DNA from 4 places in the Mesorhizobium erdmanii genome. Region 1 is predicted to be linked to each of the others. Evidence: predicted binding sites of a transcription regulator. Region 1 holds the regulator's gene; each other region holds the start of a gene.

The links. The regulator LexA, encoded in region 1, represses DNA repair genes until DNA is damaged. The targets are predictions, from matches to a motif close to TGTTCNNNNTGTGTTCNG.
Region 2: EB233_RS25035 (PA0069 family radical SAM protein) is a predicted target of LexA. The motif match lies at 5,398-5,415, and genes of this name have one in related genera.
Region 3: EB233_RS06610 (helicase-related protein) is a predicted target of LexA. The motif match lies at 2,052-2,069, and genes of this name have one in related genera.
Region 4: recA (recombinase RecA) is a predicted target of LexA. The motif match lies at 4,140-4,157, and genes of this name have one in related genera.

Annotation. Positions count from the first base shown of each region.
Region 1 is NZ_CP033361.1:3,944,233-3,951,529, forward strand. Features, by position in the region: gene EB233_RS19085 (ComEC/Rec2 family competence protein) at 1-1,526, shown strand, start outside; gene lexA (transcriptional repressor LexA) at 1,520-2,272, opposite strand; gene EB233_RS19095 (hypothetical protein) at 2,302-2,499, shown strand; gene EB233_RS19100 (hypothetical protein) at 2,625-2,768, opposite strand; gene EB233_RS19105 (GntR family transcriptional regulator) at 2,800-3,573, opposite strand; gene EB233_RS19110 (ABC transporter substrate-binding protein) at 3,727-4,713, shown strand; gene EB233_RS19115 (ABC transporter ATP-binding protein) at 4,770-5,549, shown strand; gene EB233_RS19120 (ABC transporter permease) at 5,555-6,478, shown strand; gene kynU (kynureninase) at 6,497-7,297, shown strand, end outside.
Region 2 is NZ_CP033361.1:5,125,105-5,132,401, forward strand. Features, by position in the region: gene EB233_RS24995 (tRNA1(Val) (adenine(37)-N6)-methyltransferase) at 1-388, shown strand, start outside; gene EB233_RS25000 (S49 family peptidase) at 468-1,328, shown strand; gene EB233_RS25005 (membrane protein) at 1,469-1,654, shown strand; gene EB233_RS25010 (4-(cytidine 5'-diphospho)-2-C-methyl-D-erythritol kinase) at 1,660-2,568, shown strand; gene moaB (molybdenum cofactor biosynthesis protein B) at 2,570-3,124, shown strand; gene EB233_RS25020 (GFA family protein) at 3,267-3,686, shown strand; gene EB233_RS25025 (hypothetical protein) at 3,691-4,665, opposite strand; gene EB233_RS25030 (glycosyltransferase family 2 protein) at 4,812-5,339, opposite strand; gene EB233_RS25035 (PA0069 family radical SAM protein) at 5,490-6,644, shown strand; gene EB233_RS25040 (ribonuclease HII) at 6,799-7,297, shown strand, end outside.
Region 3 is NZ_CP033361.1:1,383,341-1,390,637, forward strand. Features, by position in the region: gene EB233_RS06610 (helicase-related protein) at 1-1,886, opposite strand, end outside; gene phbB (acetoacetyl-CoA reductase) at 2,592-3,317, opposite strand; gene EB233_RS06620 (acetyl-CoA C-acetyltransferase) at 3,406-4,584, opposite strand; gene phaR (polyhydroxyalkanoate synthesis repressor PhaR) at 4,882-5,493, shown strand; gene EB233_RS06630 (rhodanese-like domain-containing protein) at 5,636-6,055, opposite strand; gene ftrA (transcriptional regulator FtrA) at 6,165-7,178, shown strand; gene EB233_RS06640 (citrate synthase) at 7,194-7,297, opposite strand, start outside.
Region 4 is NZ_CP033361.1:4,331,341-4,338,637, reverse strand. Features, by position in the region: gene EB233_RS21200 (cysteine desulfurase) at 1-41, shown strand, start outside; gene EB233_RS21195 (SUF system Fe-S cluster assembly protein) at 41-442, shown strand; gene sufA (Fe-S cluster assembly scaffold SufA) at 548-928, shown strand; partial or broken gene EB233_RS21185 (GFA family protein) at 1,074-1,572, opposite strand; gene EB233_RS21180 (TfoX/Sxy family protein) at 1,661-1,984, shown strand; gene EB233_RS21175 (pseudouridine-5'-phosphate glycosidase) at 1,994-2,911, opposite strand; gene EB233_RS21170 (carbohydrate kinase family protein) at 2,988-3,932, opposite strand; gene recA (recombinase RecA) at 4,215-5,315, shown strand; gene alaS (alanine--tRNA ligase) at 5,586-7,297, shown strand, end outside.

The DNA.
Region 1 (7,297 bases):
AGATCGCGGCGGCGCTGATCGTCGGCGTGCGCGCCGGCATTCCCGATGAAATCAACGAAGCGATGCGGCGTACCGGCATCTATCACATCATCTCCATTTCGGGACTGCATATGGCGCTCGTCGCCGGCACCATCATGGGCCTGCTGCGCGGCGCCTTTGCGCTGTTCCCGGTCTTCTCCGCGCGTCGGCCGGTGAAGAAATACGCGGCCGCCGCGGCCCTCTTATCGATCGCCGCCTATCTGGTGATTTCCGGCGTCGTCGTTGCCGCCGAACGGAGTTTCATCATGCTGGCCGTGATGCTGACGGCCGTCCTCTTCGATCGCGCCGCGCTGACAATGCGCAATCTGGCGATCTCGGCGATTGCCGTCATCGTGGTGTCGCCGCACGAAGTGGTCGGCCCGAGCTTCCAGATGTCGTTCGCCGCAACGGCAGCCCTGGTCGGGGCCTATGCCGGCTGGGCTGATCACCATGCGGGAAAGACCAGACCGCCCCCGCCAAAGCGATCCTTGCCTGGATTTCTGACACGAAAGTTCCTGCTGGCGACAGGCGGATTGGCGATGACCTCGATCATTGCCGGCTGCGCCACGGCGCTGTTTGCCATCTGGCATTTCCAGCGTGTGTCGCCGCTCAGCCTGTTCGCCAACCTGGCTGTCATGCCAATTGTGTCAGTGGTGATGTTCCTGGCCGTTGCCAGTGCGTTGCTGATGCCGTTCGGATTGGATGCGCCATCCCTTTACCTGATGGGCAAGGGCCTGACGGCGATGATCGCGATATCGGCTTGGATATCGGAACGCTCGCCGGTCGATGCGGTCGGGCTGATCTCGCAGCAATCCGTACTGCTGGTGACAGTCGCCCTCGTTATCGCAACGATGGCGACAACCTGGCTGCGGCTTGCCGCAGTTCCATTCGCGCTTGCCGGCCTGCTGACGGTGTCGGATACGCGTACGCCCGATGTGTTGATCTCCGAAGATGCGCGGCTGGTCGCGTTGCCGATTGGCGGGGGCGAACTCGCGGTCAACCGGGCTCGTCCGAACGAGTTCACCGTCGACAACTGGAAACGCGCGCTGGCAGCCGAAACCATCGTCGTGCCGGAGATGTTCAACGAGGCAGACGGGCGATTCGACATTGCCGATGCCGTCAATCTGCCCCCAGGAGCGCCATTCTATTGCACGGACGGCGTCTGTCTCGCCCGGCATCCGTCCGGCGCGATCATCGCGCATGTCGAGGACCGCAAGGATACGTGGAAGGCTTGCGGTTTCGCCGATTTGATCGTCGTCAATGACGCGACCGGCTACGACGCCTGCCACAATCCGCTGGTTCTCGTCGTCACCAAACGGCAACTCGCCCGCAAGGGTAGCGCCGCCGTCTTCTTCGACCGCCAATCGGCGACCAGTCCGCCAATCGTCAGCTTCGCGGTGGACGGGCCGTATCGGCCTTGGCACGAGCAGCGAAAATATTCACGCGAGGCGAGGGGGCTGCCGCCCTATCAAAAACCCGGAAAGCCGGCCGCCGTCCCTGCTCAGTAGCGCCGGATCAGCCCGACGAGCTTGCCCTGCACCTTGACCCTGTCCGGCCCGAAGATGCGCGTCTCGTAGGCGGGGTTGGCGGCTTCAAGGGCAATCGAGGCGCCCTTGCGGCGGAACCGCTTCAGGGTCGCTTCCTCCTCGTCGACCAGCGCCACGACGATCTCGCCCGGGCTAGCCGTGTCGGCGTTGCGGATAATGACCGTATCACCATCGAAGATCCCGGCCTCGATCATCGAGTCGCCCTTGACCTCCAGCGCGTAATGCACGCCGCCCATGATCATGTCCGGCGGCACCGAGATCGAATGTGTCTGATGCTGGATCGCATCGATCGGCACACCGGCGGCGATACGGCCCATCACCGGGATCGACACGGCGGGAACCGCGTCGTCGTCATTGCCGGCCGCAGGCAAGCGCGACGGCGCCGGCTTGATCTGGCGGCCGAGGCCGCCTTGACCAACACCGCCTTGACCAAGACTGCCCTGGATGACGCTCGGCGAGAACTTCTTTGCCGCGTTGAGGCCCGGCGCGATCGAATCCGGCAACCGCAGCACTTCCAGCGCGCGTGCCCGGTTGGGCAGCCGGCGGATGAAACCACGTTCCTCCAGTGCCGTGATCAGGCGATGGATGCCCGATTTGGAGGCGAGATCGAGCGCTTCCTTCATCTCGTCGAAGGAGGGCGGGATGCCGCTTTCCTTGAGCCGTTCATGAATGAACATCAGCAGTTCGTGTTGCTTGCGCGTCAGCATGGCGCCCCCCAAGGCATTGGACAAAGGGTATGAACCAGAATCGAAAAACAAACCCAGAACAAACCCTATCTGTTCCAGTTGTGTTCCGCAACTGTTTAAAGTTTAGTGAATTTGTTAAGGCGTCGGAAATTATCTGCCCCGGCGGAGGGCGGCTATCGGCTGATCCTGCCGCCGGCACCTTCATTGAAATTGTTATGGTTAATGGCCTGTGGCCTAGCGCATGGTGACGCTTGGCATCAGCTTCTCAAAGGCGCCTGCGAGGTGGATTTGTATGGTTTGTCGATCCATTCCCGGCGGAACGAAACGAAATCAAAACGCCAACGATCACCGTTTGTCGGGCGCGGCTGGCGGTTCAGGCCTCCGGCGCCGTTCCGGCCAGGACCTGCGCATAGGCGCGGGCATCGATGTTGCCACAGGAGATAACGCAGACGACGTTGCCGGTTGCCTTCTCGCTGCGCGGAACAGCGGCTAACAGGCAACCGGCACCTTCTGCCACGATCCTTGCCTTCGACGCGGACGCGCTGAAATCATCCGGAAACGGCTTTCAGGCTGCCGGCGCGCGCCGTGTAGGTGTTGGCGCCGTTGTCTTCGCTGTGGACATAGACGTGCAGCGTGTAGCCGATATGCGCCGTCATCAGCGCCTTTGCCCGCTCGACATCGCGATCGAGCGCCGCCTCCATGATGGCGGTGTGATGCTCGATGGCGATCGCCTCGCGAAGTGCGTCCATTGCCTCGCCGTAGCCGTCCTTGAGGCCGGCCGCCGCTCGCAATGTCGGCGCCAGGCCGAGAAAACGATGATGCCGCCGCAGCTGGTCGGCGATCGTCGAGCGGAATCGCAACAGCCAGTTGGACGTCGCCGCACTTAGCAGCGCCGCATGGAATGCCTCGTGGCTCTCGTCCCACTTGTCGACTGCCGCATCGGAAGGGTCGTCGACCGCGGTCTTGCAGCGCGAGAGCCGGTAGTGAGCGGTGACAACCGCGTCCTCCCATTCGCTGCCGCCGTTCGCGATCGATTCGATGAACAGCGGCATTTCGACAACCATCCTCGCGCGCGCCAAATCCTCGAGCTCGGCTCGCGACACGGGAGCGACGGCAAAGCCGCGATTGCTGATGGCGGTGACGAGGCGCTCGGCTTCAAGCCGGGACAATGCTTCGCGCAACGGCGTCCAGCCGACGCCGTATATGCTGCGCAACGCACTCAGCTTGAGCGGCGCCCCCGGCATGAGGCGGGTGGCCAGGATATCGCGACGCAGCAGCTGATAGGCGGCTTCCGTCTTCGTGGAATTGTTCTGATCCTGCATCACGATCCGTCCATCATCGGGCTTGCGAAAATTATATATCATGGGGACGTATGGCAAGAATTATATATAATGTTTGACACGCGGCGAGCGACTGACCATGATCGCGGCAGTAGCCGCCCGATGAGCGGCGCTGATCAAATCTGGGAGGAAATGATGTTGAAGTCGAAATCCGCTTGGCTGTCGGGACTGGCGCTGGCAAGCGCATTGATGGTCGGAATCGGCAGCGCCGCGGCCGATCAGATCCGTGTCGGCATCGCCAATTTCGGCGAGCATCCGCAATTGAACGCCGCCATAGCCGGCTTCAAGAAGGCATTGACGGACAATGGTTTCGTCGAGGGCAAGGACGTCGTCTACACGGAAAGCCACACCAATTTCGACGCATCGCTGGTGCCGCAGATGATCGCCAAGCTGCAGGCGGAGCAGCCCAAGCTGATCTACACCATTACCACGCCAGTCTCGCAGATCGCCAAGAAGGCGCTTGCCGGCTCCGGCATTCCGATCGTCTTTGCCGCTGTCACCGATCCGGTGGCGGCGAAGCTGGTACCATCGTGGGACGCCGGAGACGAAGGCATGACCGGCGCCAGCGATCTGCAGGACGTCGCCGCTGTCATGGCCTTCACCAAGAAGCTGCTGCCGAACGCCAAACGCTTCGGCGTGCCGTACAATCCAGGCGAGGCCAATGACGTTGCCTTGGTCGAGAAGATCAAGGCGGCCGCACCGGCGGCCGGCTTCGAAGTCGTGGAAGTCGGCATCGACAACGTCAATGATATCCAGCAGCGCATCGCTTCGCTCGCCGGCAAGGCCGACGTGATCTACGGCCCGGCTTCGAACCTTATCCAGCCGGCGATCGCCGCTGTCTCAGCTGCCGCTCGCCAGGCCGGTATCCCGGTCGTAAACTCCGATGACAGCGCTGTCCGCAACGGCACCGTACCGGCAAGCTTCGCGGTCAATTACACGCAGGTCGGCATCAATGCCGGCAACATCGCCGCCGAGATCCTCAAAGGCAAGGATCCCAAGGCGATCGCGCCCTCGCGCCCGGCCTACAAGGATCACATGGCAACGATTTCCCGCAAGACGATGGCCGCGTTCGGCATCGAGATACCGGCCTCGATGGCCGATTGCGGCTGCATCGTCGACTGACATCGGGCTGCCGAGGTGACGGCGTGGGCGCTGTCACCTCAGGCCAGGGAGGAACGATGCTCGAGATCCGATCCGCGCGCAAAGTGTTCTACAAGGGCCAGGCCGACGAGAAAGTCGCGCTGGACGGTCTCAGCCTGTCGTTGGCCACAGGCGAGTTCGGCATCGTCATCGGCTCCAACGGCGCGGGAAAGAGCAGCATGCTCAACGCCATCTCCGGAGCTCTTGTGCTGGATTCCGGCAAGATCCTGATCAATGGCGCCGATGTGACGGCCATGCCGGTACACAAGCGCGCGACAAGATTGGCGCGCGTCTTCCAGGATCCGATGCGCGGCACCGCCGCCAGCATGACCGTGGCGGAGAACATGCTGCTCGCCGATCTGCGCAGCCAAAAACGCACATTGCGGCAAGGGCTGAACGCCACGAGGCTTGCGTCATACAGGGAGCGGTTGTCGATATTGGGCCTCGGCCTTGAAAATCGCCTCGATACGCGCGTCGACCTGCTCTCGGGCGGCCAGCGGCAGTCGCTGTCGCTGATCATGGCGGTCGGCGGATCGCCCGACCTGCTGCTGCTCGACGAGCATACCGCGGCCCTCGACCCACGCACCGCCGAGATCGTCATGCAGGCGACGGTGCGTGCCGTCAACGCGCTGAAGCTGACCACCCTGATGGTGACCCACAACATGCAGCACGCCGTCGACTATGGTAGCCGGGTGATCATGCTTGACGCAGGCCGGGTCCTTCTGGAGGTCACCGGCGAAGAGAAGGCGAGGGTCACGGTTCTCGATCTGATCGGGCATTTCTCCGTCAAGACCGACCGCATGTTGCTGGCGAGCTGATCATCATGGGTTTTGTCCAGGACGTTCTCACCAGCTTCGTGGCGATCATACCGGTCACGCTGGCGCAAAGCCTGATCCTGGCCTTTGTCGTGCTCGGCATCATGATCCCGTTTCGCATGCTGAATTTTCCCGATCTCACCAGCGAAGGCGCCTTTCCGCTGGGCGGCTGCGTCTGCGGCGTGCTGCTGGCTGCCGGCGCATCGCCGCTCGTCGCCATCATGGTCGCATTCGCCGTGGGCTTCGCGGCGGGTTGTTGCACCGCCTTCATCCATCTGCGCTTCCGCATCCACACGCTGCTTGCGGGTATCCTGATGATGACGATGCTCTACAGCATCAACCTTCGGATCATGGGCAAGTCCAATCTCTCCGTCTTCGGCTCGCCAGCCGTGTTCGACTGGGTGCCGTTCACGCGGCCAGGTTTTCCGGCCAGCAAGATCGTCGTCGCCGGCCTCCTCGCGCTCGTCGTCTTCCTGGCGCTTTACATGTTCTTCAGGACCGAGAAGGGCACGGCCGTGCGCGCCGTCGGCGCCAATCCCGATATGGCCGAGGCGCAAGGCATCAATGTTTGGGCGGCGACCATCGGCGGTGTCGGGCTGGCGAGCGCGTTTTCGGCTTCGAGCGGCGCCCTGATGGTGCAGTCGCAGGGCTTTGCCGACGTCAATATGGGACTTGGCATCCTCATCAACGGCCTTGCGGCGCTGATGATCGGCGAGGCGGTCGTCGGCAAACAGACGGTCTGGCGGCAATTGCTGGCGCCCTTTGCCGGCGCGATCATCTACTACCAGTTGGTGTCGTTCTGCCTCGCCGCCGGCATGCCGCCTCCCGACCTGAAACTTGCCACGGGCCTGTTCGTGCTCGCCATGCTTGCCCTGCCCAGCCTCAAGCGCAGCCGGGGATCGGCACCGGCGCGCGAAGCCATCCGTGAATAAGTGAGGACGTCACAAACCATGCGTGCAACGCTCGATCTCGCAGCAGTCGAAGCCATGGATGCGGCGGATCCGCTGCGCGCCATGCGCGACCGGTTCATCCTGCCGGAAGGCGTGATCTATCTCGACGGCAATTCGCTGGGCGCCGCGGCGCCCGCCGTCTTCAACGAGCTGCAGAAGGCGGCGGCACAGGAATGGGCGCAGGACCTCATCCGCGCCTGGAACACCGCCGGCTGGTTCGATATGCCGGTGGCGCTTGGCGATCAGTTGGGACGGCTCATCGGCGCGGCGGCGGGCCAGACGGTGGTCTGCGATACGACCTCGATCAACATCTACAAGGTGCTGCATGCCGCCCTTGGGATGCGGCCGGACCGCTCGGTCATCGTCGCCGAGGGCGATAGTTTTCCGACCGATCTTTATATGGCCGAAGGTGTGGCCTCGACGCGGCCGGCCACGGTGCTGCGGCTCGAAGGCGTCGATGCTACGACCATTGAAGAGCTGATCGACGAGCGCGTCGCCGTCATCCTGGTCAACCACGTCAACTACAAATCCGGGCAGTTGCGCGACATGGCCGCGCTGACACGCAAGGCTCACCAGGCCGGCGCGCTGATCGTCTGGGATCTCTGCCACACGGCCGGTGCCTTGCCAGTCGAATTGGACAGCGCCAATGCGGATTTCGCCATCGGTTGCACCTACAAATATCTCAATGGCGGTCCGGGCGCGCCAGCCTTCATCTATGCTGCAACGCGCCATCACGGTGATGTCCATCAGCCGCTGAGCGGCTGGTGGGGCCATGCGCGGCCGTTTGCCTTCGAACAGGGG
Region 2 (7,297 bases), 1.2 Mb from region 1:
TCCGCCCTTCAACGCCGCCCGGGACCGCGCCACGCCTGACCGGCTGCGAAAAGAGGCGCATGTCATGGAAAACGGGCTGTTCGAGCGCTGGATCCGCAGTGCGGCGGCGGTGGTCAGGCCGCGCGGCGGGCTTGCCGTCATCGCGCGCCCCGAACAGCTCGGCGCCATTCTCGAAGCGATGTCAGGCCGTTTCGGCGATGCCGAAATGCTCGCCGTGCACCCTCGCCCCGACGCCGCGGCGATCCGCATCATTGTGCGGGCAGCGCTAGGCGCGCGCGGAAAGCTCGCCATCCGCCCGCCGCTGATGCTTCACGCGCAATCGGGCAACGGGCCTGACGAGCGCAGCGAAATGATCACCAACGGCCTCGCCTCGCTGTTTGGAGATTGAGCTATTCCTGGCCGCCGCATTGCCGTTGGCCGGGAAATCCCTACATGCCAGCAACCCATCGACCGGAGACCGCGCCCTCGTGAAACGCCTTTTCAACCGACTGCTGCCGAAATCCTGGCGCTCCACTGTCGTCACCATTCCGGTCATCCGGCTCCAAGGTACGATCATGGCCGGCGGCCAGTTCCGGCAGAATCTGTCGCTGGCCTCCACGGCCGGCCTCATCGAAAAGGCGTTTTCCTTCGATGCGCCGGCAGTCGCCATCTCGATCAATTCGCCCGGCGGGTCGCCGGTGCAGTCGCGGCTGATCTTCAAGCGCATCCGCGACCTGGCGGTTGAAAAGAACAGACAAGTTCTGGTCTTCGTCGAGGACGTCGCGGCCTCGGGCGGCTACATGATCGCGGTTGCCGGCGATGAAATTTTTGCCGATCCGTCCTCGATCGTCGGCTCCATCGGCGTAGTCTCGGCATCGTTCGGCTTTCCGGAGCTGATGAAGAAGATCGGCGTCGAGCGCCGTGTCCACACCGCCGGCCAGAACAAGGCGGTGCTCGATCCGTTCAAGCCCGAGAAGAAGGAGGATATCGAGCGGCTGAAGGCGCTGCAGCTCGAGGTGCACGATACCTTCATCGATCTGGTCAAGGAACGTCGCGGCACGAAGCTGAAGGACGATCCGGACCTGTTCACCGGTTTGTTCTGGACCGGCAAGAGGGGTTTGGAACTCGGCCTCGTCGATGCGCTCGGCGACATGCGCACCGTGCTGAAGACCCGGTTCGGGTCCAAGACCCAGCTGAGATTGGTCTCGGCGCCGCGCGGTTTCCTCAGTCGCTTCGGTCTGTTCGGTTCGAACAAGGGCTTTTCAGCGCCCGATATTGCCGCAGCTGCCGCCAGCGGCGTTATCGATGCGGCGGAAGAGCGCGCATTGTGGGCTCGCTTCGGGCTTTGAAAACTTAGCAGAACCGTCTACCATAAGAGTTTCTAGTCCTATGCATGCCGTTTTCCCAAAACCGGACACAGTTTTGGGCGACATGCATTAACCGACCCGACCGGCCGCCTTCGCCGGCCCAGCGTGGGAGGAGTTTTGGTATGCCGCAGATCATTTTCTTCACCGCCGTCGGCGTCGCCGCCTATTTCGGCTACCGGACCTTCGTGCGCGAAGCCGAGCGGGTGACGGCAAAGGTGCGGCGCACCGAAAAGCAGGCGGCCAACGGCGCGATGGGAACGCTGGTCAAGGATCCAAAGACCGGCGAATACCGGCTGGCCAAGGACTGAGCATCATTTCGCTTACATCAGTTGCGGCGGACACCGACATCGGTTCGCGTATTTGGCATGCGCATGCCAAGATCAATCTGGCGCTGCATGTCACCGGCCGGCGCCCTGACGGTTATCACCTGATCGAAAGCCTGGCGGTGTTCACGCGTTTTGGCGACCGAGTCGAGATCGCGCCTGCGAACAGCGACGATTTCATCGTGTCCGGCCGCTATGCACCGGCGATTCCGGTCGACGCCAGCAATCTGGTGCTCAAGGCGCGCGATGCCTTGCGGCGCGAGGCCGGCTCCGAGCGGACACCGCCCGTCTCCATAAAGCTCGAAAAGAACTTGCCGGTCGCGTCCGGTGTCGGCGGCGGGTCGAGCGATGCGGCGGCCGTATTGCGCGGCCTGGCGCAGACATGGGCCTTGGACATTGACGACGCCGGACTGGCACGGATCGGGCTGTCGCTTGGCGCCGATGTGCCGATGTGCCTGGCGGCAAAGCCGCTGGTGGCGCGCGGCATTGGTGACGAACTGTCGATGGTGCCGGACTTTTCGGCGCTGGGGCTGGTGCTGGTCAATCCAGGCACGCCGGTCTCCACGGCGGATGTCTTCGCGGCACTTTCCCGCCGCGACTACGAACCCCTGCCGCCGCTGCCGCGCAGCATCGATTTTCACAGCCTGCGCAACTGGCTGGAGGCGACCCGCAACGATCTCGAACCGGTGGCGCTGGCGCTGCAGCCCGCCATAGGCAGGGCGCTGTCATGGCTCGATAAGGCCGGATCGGGATTCTCACGCATGTCCGGATCGGGCGCGACCTGTTTCGGCCTATTCGAGACCGGCAATGTCGCCAAGCGCGCGGCGGCAGAGATACGCGGCCGCCAGCCCGACTGGTTCGTCGCGGCGACGCGCAGCATGACATCGGAGGTTGAGTGAGGTGGCTGGGATCAGCGAGAGCCGTTCGTTCATTCCCGTGCGCATCGCGGTTTTGACGGTTTCCGACACCCGCAGCCTTGCCGACGACAAATCCGGCCAGACGCTGGCCGACCGCATCACCGAGGCCGGCCACATCCTGGCCGCCCGCGATATCGTCATCGATGACCGCGACAAGATCCGCGACACGGTCCTGGCGTGGTCGCGCGACAAGACCATCGATGTCGTCATCACCACCGGCGGCACCGGATTCACCGGTCGCGACGTGACGCCGGAGGCGCTGGAGCCGATCTTCGAAAAGCGCATGGACGGCTTTTCGGAAGTGTTCCACCGCATTTCCTACGACAAGATCGGCACCTCGACGATCCAGAGCCGGGCTACCGGAGGTGTCGTCAACGCCACTTTCGTCTTCGTGCTGCCGGGTTCGCCCGGTGCCTGCAAGGACGCCTGGGACGGGATCCTCAAGGCGCAGCTCGACTATCGCCACATGCCCTGCAACTTCGTCGAGATCATGCCGCGCCTGGACGAACATCTGCGGCGCGGCAAGTCGGCTCCGTAGCACCGAAGCTGAAGCCCCCGTTCCACACCGCGTTTGCCAGGCAAAACGGCGCCTTTGCCTTCGAAAGGCCATTCCAAACCGCGTGCCGGCGAACGTACTTTCTCGTGGAGAGGCAACAGCCTATCCCGACAAGGACGATGCGATGAACGAGCATGGCGGCGGATGCCATTGCGGCAACATACGCCTTCGATTTTCAACAGAACTCGATCCTTCGCAGATCGAAGTCCGCGCCTGCCAATGCGACTTCTGCATCAAACACGGCTCGCGCGCCATCGCCGATCCGGATGGCAGGCTGATCGTCGCGGTCGAGGACGAAGCCCGATTGCACAGATACCGGTTCGGGTTGCGCACGGCCGACTATTTGATCTGCCGTGACTGCGGCGTCTATGTCGCGGCGGTCACCAGCGATGACAGGAAGCCAAGGGCAATCGTCATCGTCAATGCGCTGGACGACCGGTCGCTGTTCGTCTGCGAACCGGTCGCCGTGGACTATGATGCCGAGAGCCGGGAAGGCCGTGTTGCCCGGCGACGGGCGCGCTGGATGCCGGTGAAAATTCTCTAGGCCTTCAACGGATGACCGGCTCGCCGTGAAAACGCCGGCGCGAGGGGCGCGAAACGCCGAAGCCGACTTCCATCATCAGCCGCGGCGTGCGCGCCGGCACTGTGCCCATGTGGAAACCAAAGGGGTCCTCGACGAAGCCGAGGCCCGCTTCGCCGGTCAGCGTCACCGGGCTTTGCTCGCCATAGACGTCCAGCACCTCCTGGGCGGGATGGCCGACCAGCAAGGTGAGCTGGTGCTTTATGGCCCGCTTGTTGTGGCTGCCCCTGACATAGACATGCGGACCGGTGTCGGCGTCGACGGGCTTGAGGTAGAAGAAGAATTTCAGCATGCGCCAGTCGTCGAGGTCGAAGTGATACTTGCCCAGCGAGGCGAGGTTCTTGTCGGCGTCGGAGGCTTCGCCGGTTGGAAAGCTCCACCACACGCGCGTCGTGATCAGTTTCGCCTGAGCTCCGAGATAGTGCGCGGCAATGTCGAGAAGCAGCGGATCGCGCTGTATGGCTGTTGCCGCCGGGCAATCGAGGATGCGTTCGAAATAGTGCCCGCTGAGCAGCGAGCGGTCCAAGCGTTTCTCGGCCTGGGCATGCTCGCCCGGCATGAATTCGAGACGGCGGTCGAAATTGCCGAAGCAAGGCGTGCGCCCGGCGAAATCCGAGATCTCCTGATGAACCTCCGGCGGTAGGACAAGGCCTGAAAACAGGCCGTCGGACCGCAGCGCGTCGACCACCGCCGCCCGCTCGACGCCCGAAAACATCGTGTCCCCGACATTGTCGTCAGGATGGGCGCGTTTTGCGCCCAGCCAATGCATCCGGCGCCCAGCCATGGTGCGCGCCAGCATGAACATCGGCAGCCAGGCGGGGTTTTCGCGCAGGTCCGTAAGATAGGTCGGGATGCGCACCGCGATGCGCCGCAACAGGCTGCCATTGCGCGCAATGGCCTCGAGACTGGCGGCGCCGGATTTGTCTGGGGTTGAAAGGTTCATCGGGTCCTCGTTCATGAGGATGACACCCGATGCCGCATCGGTGTTCACCACTCGTATGACCCAAACCCACTTCACCCGCCTCGGAGGAAGGCTAACCCCGCGTCAGGTTTTGTGCAATGCACAATGGACAGAGCAGATGCAAAAAATCACTTCGGCGCCCGGTGCTGCTGCTTCGGCGGCGCCACCCAGATCTCGGCGTCGAGCTTCTTTGTCGCCAGGCCGCGTGCCAGGGCCTCGGCGCTGCCGGCGCTCTTCGACAAGGAAGCGGCTTGCCGCTTGCTGATCACCAGCCCGTCGGCGAGCGCCCGGTTTCCCGAAAAGACCCGCGCCAGGAACGGCATGCGGCTGCCGCGTGCACGCGAAAACCGCGCCGCCATGGTTTGCCTGGCGGTGTGGGCAACGACCGCTTCGATCCAGCCCTCCACGAGCCGCGCGCCCGGCTCCATGAGCAACAGCCAGTCACCCTTGGCCTGCCGGATCCCGGCGGCGACACCGCCGCTCGCCACATAGTGGCACCCGGCATGCTCGGCGACATGATGCGTCTGGTCTGTGGAGCCGGTATCGCAGACGACGACCTCGCGCACCACGCCCTCGACCGCGCCGCCGATCAGCGAGGCGAGCGTGCGGGCGAGAGCCTCCTCGTCATTGCGCGTTTCGATGAGAACACTGAGCATGTTTAGCCGAATAGCGGAAAGCCGCGCACAGCGCCAGTTTTTGCGGCGCGGCATAAAAAGTTCTTGCTTTGTTCTCACTGAAGAAATAGGAATAATTTCATGAACAGAACGATTCGACACAACATGGACAGTCCCTGGGAGCGGGCCAAGATGGAACCGATCGCGCGTGCCGACATTGCAGCCTTTGGGGCAGGACGAGCCGAAATGGCCAATGCGATGATCGAGCAGAGTGGCATGCGTATCCGTCCGGACCGCAATCGCGGCCGCTCGGCGGGCATCAATCCGTCAGGCCGGTTCGAACCTGTCAGCCGGCATGTCTTCGACGATGGCTGGAGTTCGCTGGAGGAACTGCCGCCGTTCAAGACAGAGGTGCAGGTGGAAAAGCCTCGCACCATCATCACCCGCAATGAATCGCCCGACATTTCCTTCGACCGGTCGATCAACCCCTATCGCGGCTGCGAGCATGGCTGTGTCTATTGCTTCGCGCGGCCGACGCACGCCTTCATGGGCCTGTCGCCGGGGTTGGACTTCGAATCCAAGCTGTTCGCCAAGCCAGATGCGGCGCGGCTGCTCGACAAGGAGCTGTCGAAGGACGGCTACCAGCCGCGCACCATCGCCATCGGCACCAACACCGATCCCTACCAGCCGATCGAGAAACAGTACCGGATCATGCGCGAGATCCTCGAAGTGCTGGAAGCGCGCGGCCATCCGGTCGGCATCGTCACCAAATCCGCCCTGGTGACGCGCGACATCGACATATTGTCACGCATGGCCGAACGCGGGCTCGCCAAGGTGGCATTGTCGGTGACGACAATGGACCGCATGCTGGCCAGGACGATGGAACCCCGCGCGTCGACGCCGACCAAGCGGCTCGAAGCGATCCGGCAGCTTTCGGATGCCGGCATTCCGGCTTCGGTCATGGTGGCGCCGATCATCCCCGGCCTTACCGACCAGGAGATGGAACGGATCCTCGATTCGGCGCGCGCCGCCGGAGCGCGCGAGGCGGGCTATGTCGTGCTGCGTCTGCCGCTCGAGGTCAGCCCGATCTTCAAGGACTGGCTGCTGCGCCATTATCCCGACCGCTACCGCCATGTCATGTCGCTGATTCGCTCGATGCGCGACGGCAAGGACTACGATTCGGAATGGGGCAAGCGGATGAAGGGTGCGGGACCCTACGCCTGGCAGATCGGCCGCCGCTTCGAGATCACCGCCAAGCGGCTCGGCCTCAATGCCGAACGGCGTACGCTGCGCACCGACCAGTTCGTCGCGGCCGGCAAAGACCAAGAGCAGCTGATGCTGCTCTGAAGAGACCAATCGCTGCCGGCGGTCTCGCCGCGGCAACAGCAAAGAATCCCGTCCGGCCTGCCCCGGCCTGCAGACGGTGCCCTCCCGGTCCGGCGCCCCACCCGACCCGGAGGGACTTGCGGAGAATCGGAGCCGGTGCGAACCTCGCCGCAACATGGCTCGCGCGCGTTCCGATTCTCCGCTTCTCTTCGAAATCGTCGAGAAACCCGATTTCTCCTTCGAGACGAAGGCGATGGCCGATGGTCTGTGGCCAGTGGCCGGGATGGACGAGGCCGGCCGCGGGCCGCTGGCCGGGCCGGTGGTCGCGGCAGCAGTGGTGCTCGACCCTGCCAACATTCCCGAGGGTCTCGACGATTCCAAACGGCTCAGTCATTTGCAGCGCGAGGCGCTCTTCCTGCGCATCCTCGGCTCGGCGCAGGCGGTTTCGATGGCCTCGATCAGCGCCGAAGGCATCGACGGCAGCAATATCCTCAAGGCCAGTCTCGAGGCGATGCGGCGCGCCCTGGTCGGGCTGTCCGTGCGGCCGAAGCTTGCCCTTGCCGACGGACGCGACGTTCCGCCTGGATTGCCCTGCGACGGCCGTGCGCTGATCAAGGGCGACCAGCGTTCGCAGTCGATCGCCGCCGCCTCGATCGTGGCGAAGGTGATGCGCG
Region 3 (7,297 bases), 2.6 Mb from region 1:
TTCAGGTCGACCAGCGGCTTCAGCAGCGTTTCGATCTGGAAATTGACGAAACGTTCGGCGCGCGCGGCGACCTTGTCGCGCGCCGGGCCGGTCAACTGTTCGTCGGCCAGCAATACGAGGCGCGGCTTCAGCGCGTCCTCGCCGGAAACCAGCGTGCCGATCGGCGCGCCGATCCAGCGCAGCGTGCCGTCCGAGCCAAGCGCCAGGTCGCCATTGGCGCAGGCGCCGAAGCGTTCGGCGCGCGCCTCGAATTCGGCGGCCAGCGCCTTTTGCGCGGCCGTGCGTACGGCCTTGGCGTCTTCGCCGCCTGCGGTCTGGTCGGCGGTGAAGCGGAACCCCTGCAACTCGCCGACATGGTGGCCTTCGACAAGGACGGTTCCGGTAGGACTGATTTCGGCTTCAGGCATGGTATTTTCTCTAAGGCGCCGCATGAGGACGGAAGTCCTGCGGTCTACAAAGCGTTTCGTCAACCGCTCATGCAGCGCATCCGACAATCTGTCTTCGATTTCGCGCGTCTTTTCCTGCCAGTGTGCCTGATCGGCCAGCCAGCCAGGCCGGTTCGACACGAATGTCCAGGTGCGGATTTGGGCGATGCGGTGCGACAGCGTGTCGATGTCGCCCTCGGTGGTGTCGGCGCGGCGCACCTGCTCTGCCATGTAGTTTTCGTCGACATGGCCGTGGCGGACGAGGTCCATGTAGATCGAGGCGATGAGATCGGCGTGCTGGGCCGGCGCGATCTTGCGGTAGTCGGGCAGCGCGCAGGCTTCCCAGAGCAGCGCCACGCGCTTGGCATCGGTGGCCTGCGCGCGGATATCGCTATCGCGCGACAAATATTCGAGCGCCTGTGCATCGACGGCGGGCAGCGCGCGCGTCAGGCCCTCGACCGGCGCGTTGGTCTCGATCGAGCGCTTCAGCGCATCGAGGCTGGCGAAATCGAACTGTGCCGTGCGCCACTGCAGCACCTTCACCGGATCGAAGTCATGGCCTTCGATCTTCTTGACCAGCTCTTCGTCGAGCGGGTCGACCTGGCCGGTGACGCCAAAGGTGCCGTCGCGCAGATGCCGGCCGGCACGGCCGGCGATCTGGCCAAGCTCGGCCGCCGTCAGATTGCGGTACTGGTAGCCGTCGAATTTGCGGTTCTGGGCGAAGGCGACGTGGTCGAGATCGAGGTTGAGGCCCATGCCGATGGCATCGGTAGCGATAAGATAGTCGACATCGCCCGACTGGAACAGCGCCACCTGGGCGTTGCGGGTGCGCGGCGAGAGCGCGCCGAGCACGACGGCCGCACCGCCCTGCTGGCGCCGGATCAGCTCGGCAATCGCGTAGACCTCGTCGGCGGAGAAGGCGACGATCGCGGTGCGGCGCGGCAGCCGGGTCAGTTTCTTGGAACCGGCATAGGCGAGATGCGACAGCCTCGGCCGCGTCACCACCGAGACGCCCTTCAGCAGGCGCTGCAGGATGCCGTGCATGGTGGCGGCACCAAGCAGCAGCGTCTCCTGGCGGCCGCGCAAGTGAAGGATGCGGTCGGTGAAGATGTGGCCGCGCTCGAGGTCGCCGGCAAGCTGTACTTCGTCGATGGCGACGAAAGCGGCATCCGTCTCACGTGGCATGGCCTCGACGGTGCAGACGGAATACTTCGCGCCTGGCGGCTGGATCTTCTCCTCGCCGGTGATCAGCGCCACCTTGTGGGCACCGACCTTTTCGCAGACGCGGGTGTAGACTTCCCGCGCCAGCAGCCTGAGCGGCAGGCCGATCACACCCGTTTCGTGCGCCACCATGCGCTCGATGGCGAGATGGGTCTTGCCGGTGTTGGTCGGCCCAAGCACGGCGGTCACGTCGCGCCCCGACAGGATCAGCGGCTGGGTGTGTTTCGGCTGGATGTTCATCGGCTCGGAAATAAGGCTTTCTGGCCACTCGTTGTCGGGAGCGTGCCTGGGCGGCGCGTATGACAGGCGACACATAGGGATTTCGGGCGCGAAGCGAAAGCGGAATGTTCCGGCAGCTAGCTGGGACGCTCGCTTCTATCCGCAAATAAGTCGCTGCTTAACAGTTGGAACGAGTCTGGAACGAATCGGCGACGAATCGCTGACTCACCGAGATTCCGCTTTTGTTCACGGCTACATATGGATTTTCGGACCCTGACTCTCACCACATGCTGAATCGCGGAATTGGCCCGTTTTGTGCTTGGCCGGCCATGCCGTTAAGCTTTGCCGGAGAATGACGGAAACGGCTCGATGCCTTTTGCGCAAGATTATGAAATTGTTAATCTTTCTGAATTGAGTGTTAAGGAGTTCCGAGCGATTCCTGGCCATTAATGTTAACTTCCGCTCAAAGCCAGAACAAATCGGCGACAAAACGGCGCCAGCGATATTTTCCCGTTTTGTTCCTCCAATATGTGGTGTTGTGAACAGCTTATCCACCGACAATCCACAGGCTTGATCACAGGGTTCGCACAGATGGCGCTGCCGCCATTAACCTTTGCGTGCCGGATTGGGGCATTGCGCCGCAGCGGACCTTTTGTGGCGGCCGCGCATCGAATGAAGACGGACCGGTTCCCCGGTCCGTTCGCGACAGGCTGAGGCCGCCGGACGTCAGGCGAAGTACTGTCCACCATTGGCCGTGATGGTCGAGCCGGTGATGAAACCGGCATCCTGCGAAGCGAGGAAGACGACGCAGCGGGCGATCTCTTCCGGTTCGCCAAGGCGGCCGACCGGAATCTGCGGCAGGATGCGCTCGTTGAGCACCTTCTCGTCGATCGCCTTGACCATCTCGGTGGCGATATAGCCCGGGCAGATGACGTTGACGGTGATTCCGGCGCGAGCCCCCTCCTGGGCCAGTGCCTTGGAGAAGCCGATGTCGCCGGCCTTGGCGGCGGAATAATTGACCTGGCCGGCCTGGCCCTTCTGGCCGTTGATCGAGGAGATGGTGATGACGCGGCCGTATTTGCGGTCGCGCATGCCGCCCCAAAGCGGGTGCGTCATGTTGAAGACGCCCGACAAATTGGTGTCGATGACCTCCTTCCACTGCTCGCGCGTCAATTTGTGGAACATGGCGTCACGGGTGATGCCGGCGTTGTTGACTAGCACCGAGACCGGGCCGAGATCGGCCTCGACCTGTTTGATGCCCGCGGCGCAAGCGTCGTAGTCGGCGACCGACCATTTGTAGACCGGAATGCCGGTTTCGGCCTTGAACTTCGCCGCCGCCTCATCGTTGCCGGCGTAGTTCGCGGCGACCGAATAGCCGGCGTTCTTCAAAGCGATCGAGATCGCCGCGCCAATGCCTCGCGATCCGCCGGTGACGATTGCTACCTTGGTCATGCGTTTCCCCTTTTGATATCGCCCTGTTGTCGGGCTTGGCAGGCACTGGATATGAAACGGGCGGCTCGCGCCGCCCGTCAAGGATTTGTCAGAGCGCTTCCACGCACAGGGCGACGCCCATGCCGCCGCCGATGCATAATGTGGCGAGGCCCTTCTTGGCGCCGCGGCGCCGCATCTCGAAGACCAGCGTGTTGAAGATGCGGGCGCCGGAAGCGCCGATCGGATGGCCGATGGCGATGGCGCCGCCGTTGACGTTGACGATCGAGGGATCCCAGCCCATACCCTTGTTGACCGCGCAAGCCTGCGCGGCGAAAGCCTCGTTGGCTTCGACCAGATCGAGATCGCCGACCGACCAGCCAGCCTTCTCCAGCGCGCGCTTCGAAGCCGGGATCGGGCCGGTGCCCATGATCGCCGGGTCGACGCCGGCGGTTGCCCAGGAGGCGATGCGCGCCAGCGGCGTGATGCCGCGCCTTGCGGCTTCGGCTTCGCTCATCAACAGCGCGCCGGCCGCGCCATCATTGATGCCGGAAGCGTTGGCGGCGGTCACGGTGCCTTCCTTGTCGAAGGCCGGCTTCAGCTTGGTCATGGCATCCAGCGTCGCGCCGTGGCGGATGTACTCGTCCTGGTCGACAATGGTGTCGCCCTTCCGGCCCTTGATGGTGAAGGCGACGATCTCGTCCTTGAACTTGCCGGCCTTCTGCGCCGCCTCGGCCTTGTTCTGCGAGGCCAGCGCGAACTGGTCCTGGTCGTCGCGGGTGATCTGGAACTGGCGGGCGACGTTCTCGGCGGTGTTGCCCATGTGATAGCCGTTGAAGGCATCCCACAGCCCGTCCTTGATCATGGTGTCGATCATCTTGTAGTCACCCATCTTGACGCCGGCGCGCAGATGTTCGGCGTGCGGCGACAGCGACATCGACTCCTGGCCGCCGGCAATGATCACCTTGGCATCGCCCGTGGCGATCTGCTGCATGCCGAGCGCGATGGCGCGCAGGCCCGAGCCGCAAACCTGATTGAGGCCCCAGGCGGTGGTCTCCTTGGGCAGGCCGGCCAGAATCGAGGCCTGTCGGGCGGGGTTCTGCCCCTGGGCCGCGGTCAGCACCTGGCCGAGGATGACCTCGTCCACGTCGGCCGCCTCGACACCGGCGCGCGACAAAAGTTCCTTGATGACGACGGCGCCGAGCTCATGCGCCGGCGTGGCGGCAAACGCGCCGTTGAAGGAGCCGACAGCCGTGCGCGCGGCGCTGGCAATGACGATGGAATCGGACATTTTCTTCTCCAGACTTCAAGGATGTTGTTCTGTCGTTGAGGACTTTTCTTGCCCTTTCCCAATCCCAAGTCAAACCGGAAATCGGCATGGCGCCCATGCGCGGCAAGCAGGGGCGCGTGGCGCAGTACCGGCGGGCTGGCCGCTGCTGCGCAGCATATTTTGCCTGCTATGCAGCATTATGTGATCCCGCACTGCACAAACTGCTTGGAATTATGAGGCTTTTGCGCATATCCTCAAAGAGGGCGCAATCGTTACCGGCTGCTTACTCAGGCGCGCCGGTGTCCGGGGAGGATGCAGATGGCCGCAAAAGACGACCCGATTATTATCAAGAAATACGCCAATCGCCGCCTCTATAATACGGGGACGAGCACGTATGTGACGCTCGAGGATCTGGCCGAAATGGTCAAGAAGGGCGAGGAGTTCACCGTCCAGGATGCCAAGACCGGTGACGACATCACGCATCCGGTGCTGACACAGATCATTTTCGAGCTTGAGAACAAGGATGGGCAGAACATGCTGCCGATCCCGTTTCTGCGCCAGTTGATCGCCTTCTATGGCGACCAGATGCAGATGATCGTGCCGAGCTTCCTCGAACAGTCGATGATCGCCTTTTCCAAGGAACAGGAGCGGTTCCGCGAGCAGATGAAGGGCGCCATCGGCAAGTCGCCGCTCGACGTCATGAAGATGGCGACGCCGATGAAGGCGCTGGAAGAGCAGACGCGACGCAACATGGAAATGTTCCAGAACGCGATGCGGCTGTTCACACCGTTTCCGCCCGCGGGCTCAGCGCCGGCCGCGGCCCCCGCCGAACCGGCCAGGAAGGAAGCGCAGCCCGAAAAGCCCGACGATCTGCAACAGCTGAAGGATCAGATCGCGGCCATGCAGCGCAAGCTCGACACGATGTCGTGAGCCGGCTGGTCAGCCGGCAAGGCTTGGCCAGATCCGGCCCTTGCCAGCGTCCGCACTAGGACGAGCACCGCGCCGACATCCCGCCGCTTGAACGGCCGCACGATAAGCGCTGCCGGTCTGCCCGCCGGGCTCCGCGTTTGGATCATGCCCGCAGAGTACCGGGCTCCTTGCCCGAGGCGAAGGGAAGCTCTTCGTCCTGCCAGCCTGAAATGCCACCGATCATGATCTTGACCGGCAAGCCGAGGCTGGCCAGTTTGAAGGCTGCCCGATCCGCGCCATTGCAATGCGGGCCGGCGCAATAAACCACGAACAGCGTGCCTGCCGGCCATTCCGCCATCCGCCCGGCCGAAATCTCACGGTGCGGCAGGTGGAGTGCGCCCGGCACATGGCGGCGCTCATAGGCTTGCGGCGAACCGACCACATGCAGCAGCACAAAGTCCGGCTCGCCGGTGCGTAGAGTGGCGGCGACGTCGGAACAGTCGGTCTTGACCGAAAGCCGGTGCAGGAAATGGTCGCGGGCAATCTCCGGAGATGCCGCCGGTATGTCTGTCACGTAGCTCATTAGGCGTCCCCATCTCTGATGGAGCTCGTCTCCATCTGCTGATGGATCTGGGGTAGCGCAGCGGGCCAGGCGATTGCAGCTGGCAGCTTTGCCATATATCGTCAAGATCATGCCAAATATGCCCCTTGCCAATCCGCGTCCCATCAGTTCACCTCTTGCCAATCGGCTTGTCGTTGCCGTTGCCTATGACGGGCTGTGCACGTTCGAATTTGGCGTGGCGGCCGAGATGTTCGCCTTGCCCAGGCCGGAGATGGGCGCGGATTGGTACCGCTTCGCCGTCGCCGGCATAGATGCCGGTGAAATGCGCGCGATGGGCGGCGTGCGCATCGTCGCCGATGGCGGACCCGATCTGATCGGCGAGGCCGGCACGGTGATCGTGCCTGGATGGCGCGGCGTGGATTGTCCGGTGCCGCCATTGCTGATCGAAGCGCTTCGCAAGGCCAACGCGCGGGGCGCTCGTATCCTGTCCATCTGCTCGGGCGTCTTCGTGCTTGCCGCGGCCGGCCTGCTCGCAGGCAAGAAGGCGACCACGCATTGGCGCTACAGCGAGAGGCTGAGGGAGATGTATCCCGACATCGCCGTGGTCCCGGACGTCTTGTATATCGATGAGGGAAGCGTGCTGACATCGGCCGGAAGTGCTGCCGGCATCGATCTGTGCCTGCACCTGGTCCGGCGCGACTTCGGCACCAAGGCGGCCAACATGGTGGCGCGCCGCCTGGTCGTGCCGCCACATCGGGATGGCGGCCAGGCGCAATATGTCGAGAGCTCGGTTCCCGAGATCCATGAACGCAGCCGGCTTGGACCGTTGATCGACAGGATGCGCGCCGATATTTCCGCCGATTATCCCGTCGCCATCCTGGCCGGCCTGGCCGGGATGAGCGAGCGGACATTTCTGCGCCGGTTCGCGGCCGCAACCGGCGTCACGCCGGCGCGCTGGCTGCTTTCGGAACGGCTTTCGCGGGCGCGCACGCTACTGGAAGACACTGATATGCCGATCGAACGGATTGCCGAGACGGCCGGATTTGGCGCGGCTGCGACGTTACGGCATCACTTTCGTCAGCAGTTCTCGACCACGCCCGCCGCGTACCGGGCGCGGTTCGGGGCCAACGCCAGCTCCACCTGACGGCTTCACACGCCGTCAGGGCAACAGCCCCTCATAGCGGCCGCGCGGCCGGATGATGCTGCCGCTGACGATCTGTTCGACCATGTGCGCGGCCCAGCCGACGCTGCGTCCGAGCGCGA
Region 4 (7,297 bases), 390 kb from region 1:
TGGCCGAGGCGCTTGAAAAAGCGCGTAAATTCTTCGGGTGATGACGACCATGGACGATGTGAGCACGACCGCTGGGACCGCGACGGAAACGGCTGCAAATGCCATTGTTTCGGCCTCGGCCATTCCCGCCGACGAACTGGCGCGGCTGACCGACGACATCGTTTCGGCGCTGAAGACCGTCTACGATCCGGAAATCCCGGCCGACATCTACGAGCTTGGCCTCGTCTACAAGATCGACATCGAGGACGACCGCTCGGTCAAGATCGACATGACGCTGACAGCGCCGGGCTGCCCGGTCGCCGGCGAAATGCCGGGCTGGGTGGAAAATGCAGTCGGCGCCGTCGAAGGCGTGTCTGGCGTCGAGGTCAACATGACCTTCGACCCGCCGTGGACACCGGACCGCATGTCGGAAGAGGCACAGGTGGCGGTGGGCTGGTACTGACCAGGCAAAGGCTGGCGCACTTGCGCCTGGGGTAAAACTTCACCATTTTAGGTGAGGAATCATTCGGCAGGCCTTGAACCTGCATGGAATGGAGAAGGAAAAACGATGGGACGCTTCGCCGTCATCACGATGACCGAAAAGGCCGCCGACAGGGTGCGCGAGATCGTCGCTACCCGCGATAACGCGCACGGCATCCGCCTCGGCATCAAAAAGGGCGGCTGCGCCGGCATGGAATACACGGTTGACCTGGTGACCGAGCCCAATACCAAGGACGACCACATCGAGCGCGATGGCGCCCATGTCTATGTCGCGCCGGAGGCTGCCCTTTTCCTGTTCGGCACCGAGATGGATTTCGAGCAGACAACGCTACGCACCGGCTTCACCTTCCACAACCCGAACCAGAGTTCGGCCTGCGGCTGCGGCGAATCCGTCGAACTGAAGCCGGCCGATCTCAAGGCACTGGCGGAAGCACGCGCCTCTGCCTGAGGCTTCTTCCTTCTCCCCGTCACTATACGGGGAGAAGGTGGCCCGAAGGGCCGGATGAGGGGCAGCGCCTGCTTCTCCGGAGTTCGCGCCGCCCCTCATCTGCCTGCCGGCATCTTCTCCCCGTATAGTGACAGGGAGAAGAGAACTACTCCACCCACATGCCGGTCCGCTTGTGCCAGTCGGCGATCGATTCCTCAGGATAGACATCGAACACCTTGTCGCGCTTGCCGATCACGGGTTCGACCCAGTTCGCCTTGTATTTCAGCATCAGATGCACTTTTTCAGGCGGCTTCGGCAGGGTCGCTGTCGATCGCCGACGCGAAGGGATGCACTAGCTCCGGCCAGGTCGGGTCATAGAGCCACAGCGCCGACCCGCATTTCTTGCAGAAATTGCGCTCGCCGGTCGAGACCTCGCATTTAGGATGCTCGTCATCCTCGATCTCGGCGCGGTAGACGCCGAGGCTCCTCTTGCCTCTGATGTTCAGCGTATCGTAGTCGGCGCCGAGATTGATGGCGAAGCCGCCGCCGCCCTGCTGCTTGCGGCAGATCGAGCAGTAGCAGAGCATGAACGGCACGGGCGTGTGGCTTTCCACCTCGAAACGCACGGCGTTGCAGCGGCAGGATCCCTTGAGCAGAAGCGGCATGACAACACTCCGACGGAATGACCTCAATCTGTCAGCATGATTTTGGTCGCGCGATGACAATGTCAAATGCCGATGACATGATCGCGGCATGGACAATGAACGCATCGCCGAACTTTTCGAGGGCCTAGGCCCGGTCAGCATCCGAAAACTGTTCGGCGGCAAGGGCATCTATTTCGACGGCGTCATCGTCGCCATCGTGCTGCGCGGCGAATTGCTGCTCAAGGGCGACAAGGAGACGATCCCCGACTTCGAAGCCGCCGGCTGCCGGCAATGGACCTACACCGGCACGCGCCACGGCAAACTGGTCGCCATGCCCTATTGGAGCATTCCCGACAGCGCTTTCGACGATCCGGACGAGATGACGGTGTGGGCACGCCGCGCCCATGAGGCGGGGCGGCGAGCCGGGAAGTAGCCGCGCTAACTACAGTGCCTTGGCGATCTCGGCCGCCAGCCTTGCATTGTTTTCGACCAGCGCGATGTTGGTCTTCAGGCTTCGGCCGCCGGTGAGCTCCAGGATTTTTCCCAGCAGGAACGGCGTTACCGCCTTGCCCGTCACGTTGAGCGCCTCGGCGGCCTTCTGCGCGGCCTCGATGTAGCCCGCCATCTCTTCGGCCGGGATTTCGTGGTTTTCCGGCACCGGATTGGCGACCAGCAGGCCGCCGCCGAGACCCAGCGCAACCCTGGTCTGGTAGAAATGCGCGATCTCTTCGGGTCTATACAGGGTCAGCGGCGCTCGAAACGGCGACTGCCGTGACCAGAAAGCCGGCATGGTCTCGCAGCCGTGGCCGACGACGGGCACGCCGCGGGTCTCCAGAACCTCCAACGTCTTTTCGATGTCGAGAATGGCCTTGGCGCCGGCCGACACGACGATGACCGGCGTGCGCGCCAACTCGTCGAGGTCGGCCGAGATATCAAAGCTCTTTTCCGCGCCCTTGTGGACGCCGCCAATGCCGCCGGTGGCGAACACTTTTATCCCGACCATATGGGCCGCGATCATCGTGGCGGCGACTGTCGTGCCGCCCGTGCGCCCGTGCGCGACGGCGAAGCCGAGGTCGGCGCGCGACAGCTTCATGGCGTCGCCGGTCATGGCCAGCGATTCGCGTTCGCCGTCGGAAAGGCCGATCTTGATGCGCCCGCCAACCACGGCGATCGTCGCCGGCACGGCGCCGCCGTCGCTGATGATCTTCTCGACATTGGCCGCCATGGCGCCATTGTCGGGGTAGGGCATGCCATGGGTGATGATGGTGCTTTCCAGCGCCACAACCGGGCGTCCGGCTGCCAGGGCTTGCGCCACCGGCGCGTGAACGTCGATGAAGGGGCGGGCGGTCTCTGGCGTCATCTCTAATCTCCAACCCGGTGTGCGTGCATCCATCGGGACGCGCACGCGGCACTCCGGCACTATGAATTTTCCGGTCTCATGCCACTTCCCTGGCATCCGGCACAAGGGCCAGTGCTTCCGCGAAGCTTGCTGCGGTGAAATCGGCAACGGCGTCCGCGCTTTCGATGGCCAGCGTCGCTGCCGCGACGCCTTCCCGCAACGCCGCCCGCAAGGGCAAGCCCCGCAGCAGGGCCGCGATCGTTGCCCCCGCCAGTGCATCGCCGGCGCCGGTGACATCGGCAACTCTTCGCGGCGGCGGCGGCAGGATGGAGAAGACGCCTTCGGCGTCGAAACCCAGCACCGGTGCGCTGCCCGCCGTCACGACGCCACTGGTAAGGCCGCTGCGTCGCAACCCGTCGACGAGATCTCGATCGGTGACATTTGGATGAGCGCCGGCCAGCGCCAGGGCTTCCCGCCGGTTCATGAATAGCTGGGCCAATTCGCCGAGCACCGGTATCAGCCGCGTCACCTTGGCCGGCGAAATGGCAATGGCGAAGACGGGTTTGCCGGCGGCTAGCGACACCAGGCGCTCCAGTGCCGCCGAAGGCAGATTGGCATCGCACAACACGGCGTCGGCGGCGGCGATCGCCTCGCGGACCTTGGAGCGCCTCATCTGCTTGGGGAACGCCAAATCGTACAGCGCCATGTCGGCAAAGCCGACGATCAGTTCGCCCTCGCGATCGATCAACGCCGTATAGCTCGGCGTCGTACGGTCGAGAAAGACCGCCGACAGATCGGTAATGCCGGCCTGAGCAATGGCTCTCGAAATGCTGTCCGCCGCGGCATCGCCGCCGCGCATCGACATCAGCGAGCCCGATACGCCGCGCCGCACCGTGCTGCGCAGCGCGTTGAAGACGCCGCCGCCGACATCCTCGCGCATCGTGCCGGGATTGGACGCGGCCGGGACATAAGCGCCGGACACCTGGCCTCGCCGGTCGATATGGGCGCCGCCCACGGCGAGTATCTCTATGGATTTCAACATGCCGGCAATACGCCCATTGTTTTTGCAGCCGCACAAGCGCCAGCCTGCAGGGAGGTGTTCTCGCACGCAAGGCGGCGATTCGGCGAACCGAAACAGCGAAGCCGTCTGGACCAATGCGGGATGCGTTGCTGTTCGATCATTTGGTACGAAAAAAGAACAAATCGGGATATCGTCTGTTTTTCAGATATTTGAGCCCTCTTGCCAAACGAGAACAAAAAAGGTACAAATTCACAGGGATTACGGATTGTCCGGCCTTCATTGACGACCAAGGGGTGATGTATCATGGCTCAGAATTCTTTGCGGCTTGTAGAGGACAAGGCAGTGGACAAATCAAAGGCTCTGGATGCGGCGCTGTCGCAAATCGAGCGAGCTTTCGGCAAGGGCTCGATCATGCGGCTCGGCGCGAACGAGCAGGTCGTCGAGATCGAAACGGTGCCGACCGGTTCGCTCGGCCTCGATATCGCGCTCGGCGTCGGTGGCCTGCCGCGCGGCCGCATCATCGAGATCTACGGGCCGGAAAGCTCGGGCAAGACGACGCTGGCGCTGCACACGGTGGCCGAAGCCCAGAAGAAGGGCGGCATCTGCGCCTTCGTCGATGCCGAACACGCGCTCGATCCGGTCTATGCCCGCAAGCTTGGCGTTGACCTTGAAAACCTCCTGATCTCTCAGCCCGACACCGGCGAGCAGGCGCTGGAAATCTGCGACACGCTGGTGCGTTCGGGCGCCATCGACGTGCTGGTGGTCGATTCGGTCGCGGCGCTGACGCCACGCGCCGAAATCGAGGGCGAGATGGGCGATTCGCTGCCCGGTCTTCAAGCGCGTTTGATGAGCCAGGCGCTGCGCAAGCTGACCGCCTCGATCTCGCGCTCCAACACCATGGTCATCTTCATCAACCAGATCCGCATGAAGATTGGCGTCATGTTCGGTTCGCCCGAAACCACGACCGGCGGCAATGCGCTGAAGTTCTACGCGTCGGTGCGCCTCGACATCCGCCGCATCGGCTCGGTCAAGGATCGCGACGAGGTCGTCGGCAACCAGACCCGCGTCAAGGTGGTCAAGAACAAGCTGGCGCCGCCCTTCAAGGTGGTCGAGTTCGACATCATGTATGGCGAGGGCGTGTCCAAGACCGGCGAACTGGTCGATCTCGGCGTCAAGGCCGGCGTGGTCGAGAAGTCGGGTGCCTGGTTCTCCTACAATTCGCAGCGTCTTGGCCAGGGCCGCGAAAATGCAAAACTGTTCCTGCGCGACAATCCCGATACCGCACGCGAGATCGAACTGGCGCTGAGACAGAATGCCGGGCTGATCGCCGAAAAATTCCTCGAAAATGGTGGTTCTGAAGGGAACGGCGACGACGGTTTTGAGGACGAAGCCGGCGCGATGTAGGCAACGGACAGAGTTCGGCCATAAAGTCGGTCTATGATCTGAAGCTTAAGTAATTGAGTTCTTTGGTACCGCGTTCAAAACCGCCGGCCTCGCGCCGGCGGTTTTTGTTTTTGGGCGCCGTGAAGCCGGCCTGACGGCGCCTCGGTTGGCCCAATTTTGTGTTTCTGGACAGGCTCGGGCGTGCCCGCTAAAAGGCCAAGTCTATCTCTGGACAAGCAGGGACCAGTCTCCGCCGGCCTTGCCGGCGGTTTTCGCGAAAAGGCAGCAGTCATGAGTGGCGTGAACGAGATCCGGTCGACATTTCTCGACTATTTCCGCAAGGAAGGCCACGAGGTCGTGGCCTCGAGCCCGCTCGTGCCGCGCAACGATCCGACATTGATGTTCACCAATGCCGGCATGGTGCAGTTCAAGAACGTCTTCACGGGTCTGGAGAAGCGGTCCTATTCGCGCGCCACCACCGCCCAGAAGAGCGTTCGCGCCGGCGGCAAGCACAACGACCTCGACAATGTCGGCTACACCGCGCGCCATCTGACGTTCTTCGAGATGCTCGGCAATTTCTCCTTCGGCGACTATTTCAAGGAGCGCGCCATCGTGCTTGCCTGGAACTTGATCACCAGGGAATTCGGGCTGAAGAAGGACAAGCTGCTGGTCACCGTCTATCACACGGACGATGAGGCGGCCGGCTTCTGGAAGAAGATCGCCGGCTTCTCGGACGATCGCATCATCCGCATCCCGACCTCGGACAATTTCTGGGCGATGGGTGACACCGGACCTTGCGGACCGTGCTCGGAAATCTTCATCGACCGTGGCGAGCACATCTGGGGCGGCCCCCCCGGAAGTCCCGAGGAGGACGGCGACCGCTTCCTCGAATTCTGGAACCTGGTGTTCATGCAGTATGAACAGGTGACCAAGGACGAGCGCGTCGACCTGCCGCGCCCGTCCATCGACACGGGCATGGGCCTGGAGCGCATGGCGTCCATCCTGCAAGGGGTGGAAAGCGTCTTCGAGACCGACCTGTTCCGGCACTTGATCGATGCGGCGTCCTCCGCGCTCGGGCGCGCTCCGGATGTGGAAACGGTCGCGTCCTACCGCGTCATCGCCGACCACCTGCGCTCGTCCTCCTTCCTGGTGGCCGACGGCGTGCTGCCATCGAATGAAGGCCGCGGCTATGTGCTGCGTCGCATCATGCGCCGCGCCATGCGCCACGCGCAGTTGCTCGGCGCCAACGAGCCGCTGATGTGGAAGCTGGTGCCGGCGCTGGTGCGCGAGATGGGCCAGGCCTATCCCGAACTGCCGCGCGGCGAACAACTGATCACGGAGACGCTGAAGCTCGAGGAAACCAGGTTCCGCAAGACGCTGGTGCGCGGCCTCGGCCTGCTCTCGGAGGCGACGGAGACACTGCACGCCGGCGACATGCTGGACGGCGAGACGGCGTTCAAGCTCTACGACACCTACGGCTTCCCGCTCGACTTGACGCAGGATGCGCTGCGCCAGCGCAACATCTCGGTCGATCTTGCCGGCTTCACCAATGCGATGGAGCAGCAGAAGGCAGAGGCGCGCAAGCACTGGGCGGGGTCAGGCGAGGCCGCCACCGAGACAGTTTGGTTCTCGGTGCGTGAAAAGGCCGGCGCCACCGAATTCCTCGGCTACGAGACCGAACAGGCGGAGGGCCTGATCCAGGTGCTGGTCAGGGACGGCAAGGCGGTCGATAGCGCCGGCAAGGGCGACACCGTCGCGGTGGTCGTCAACCAGACGCCGTTCTATGGCGAGTCCGGCGGCCAGATGGGCGACACCGGCATCATCTCGGGCGAAGGCTTCTCGATAGACATTTCCGACACGCAGAAGAAGGCCGATGGGCTGTTCGTACATCTCGGCAAGGTGGCGAGCGGCACCGTCAAGACGGGCGCTGCGGTCGAGCTCAAGGTCGATCATAACAGGCGCACCAGGCTGCGTGCCAATCACTCCGCCACGCATCTGATCCA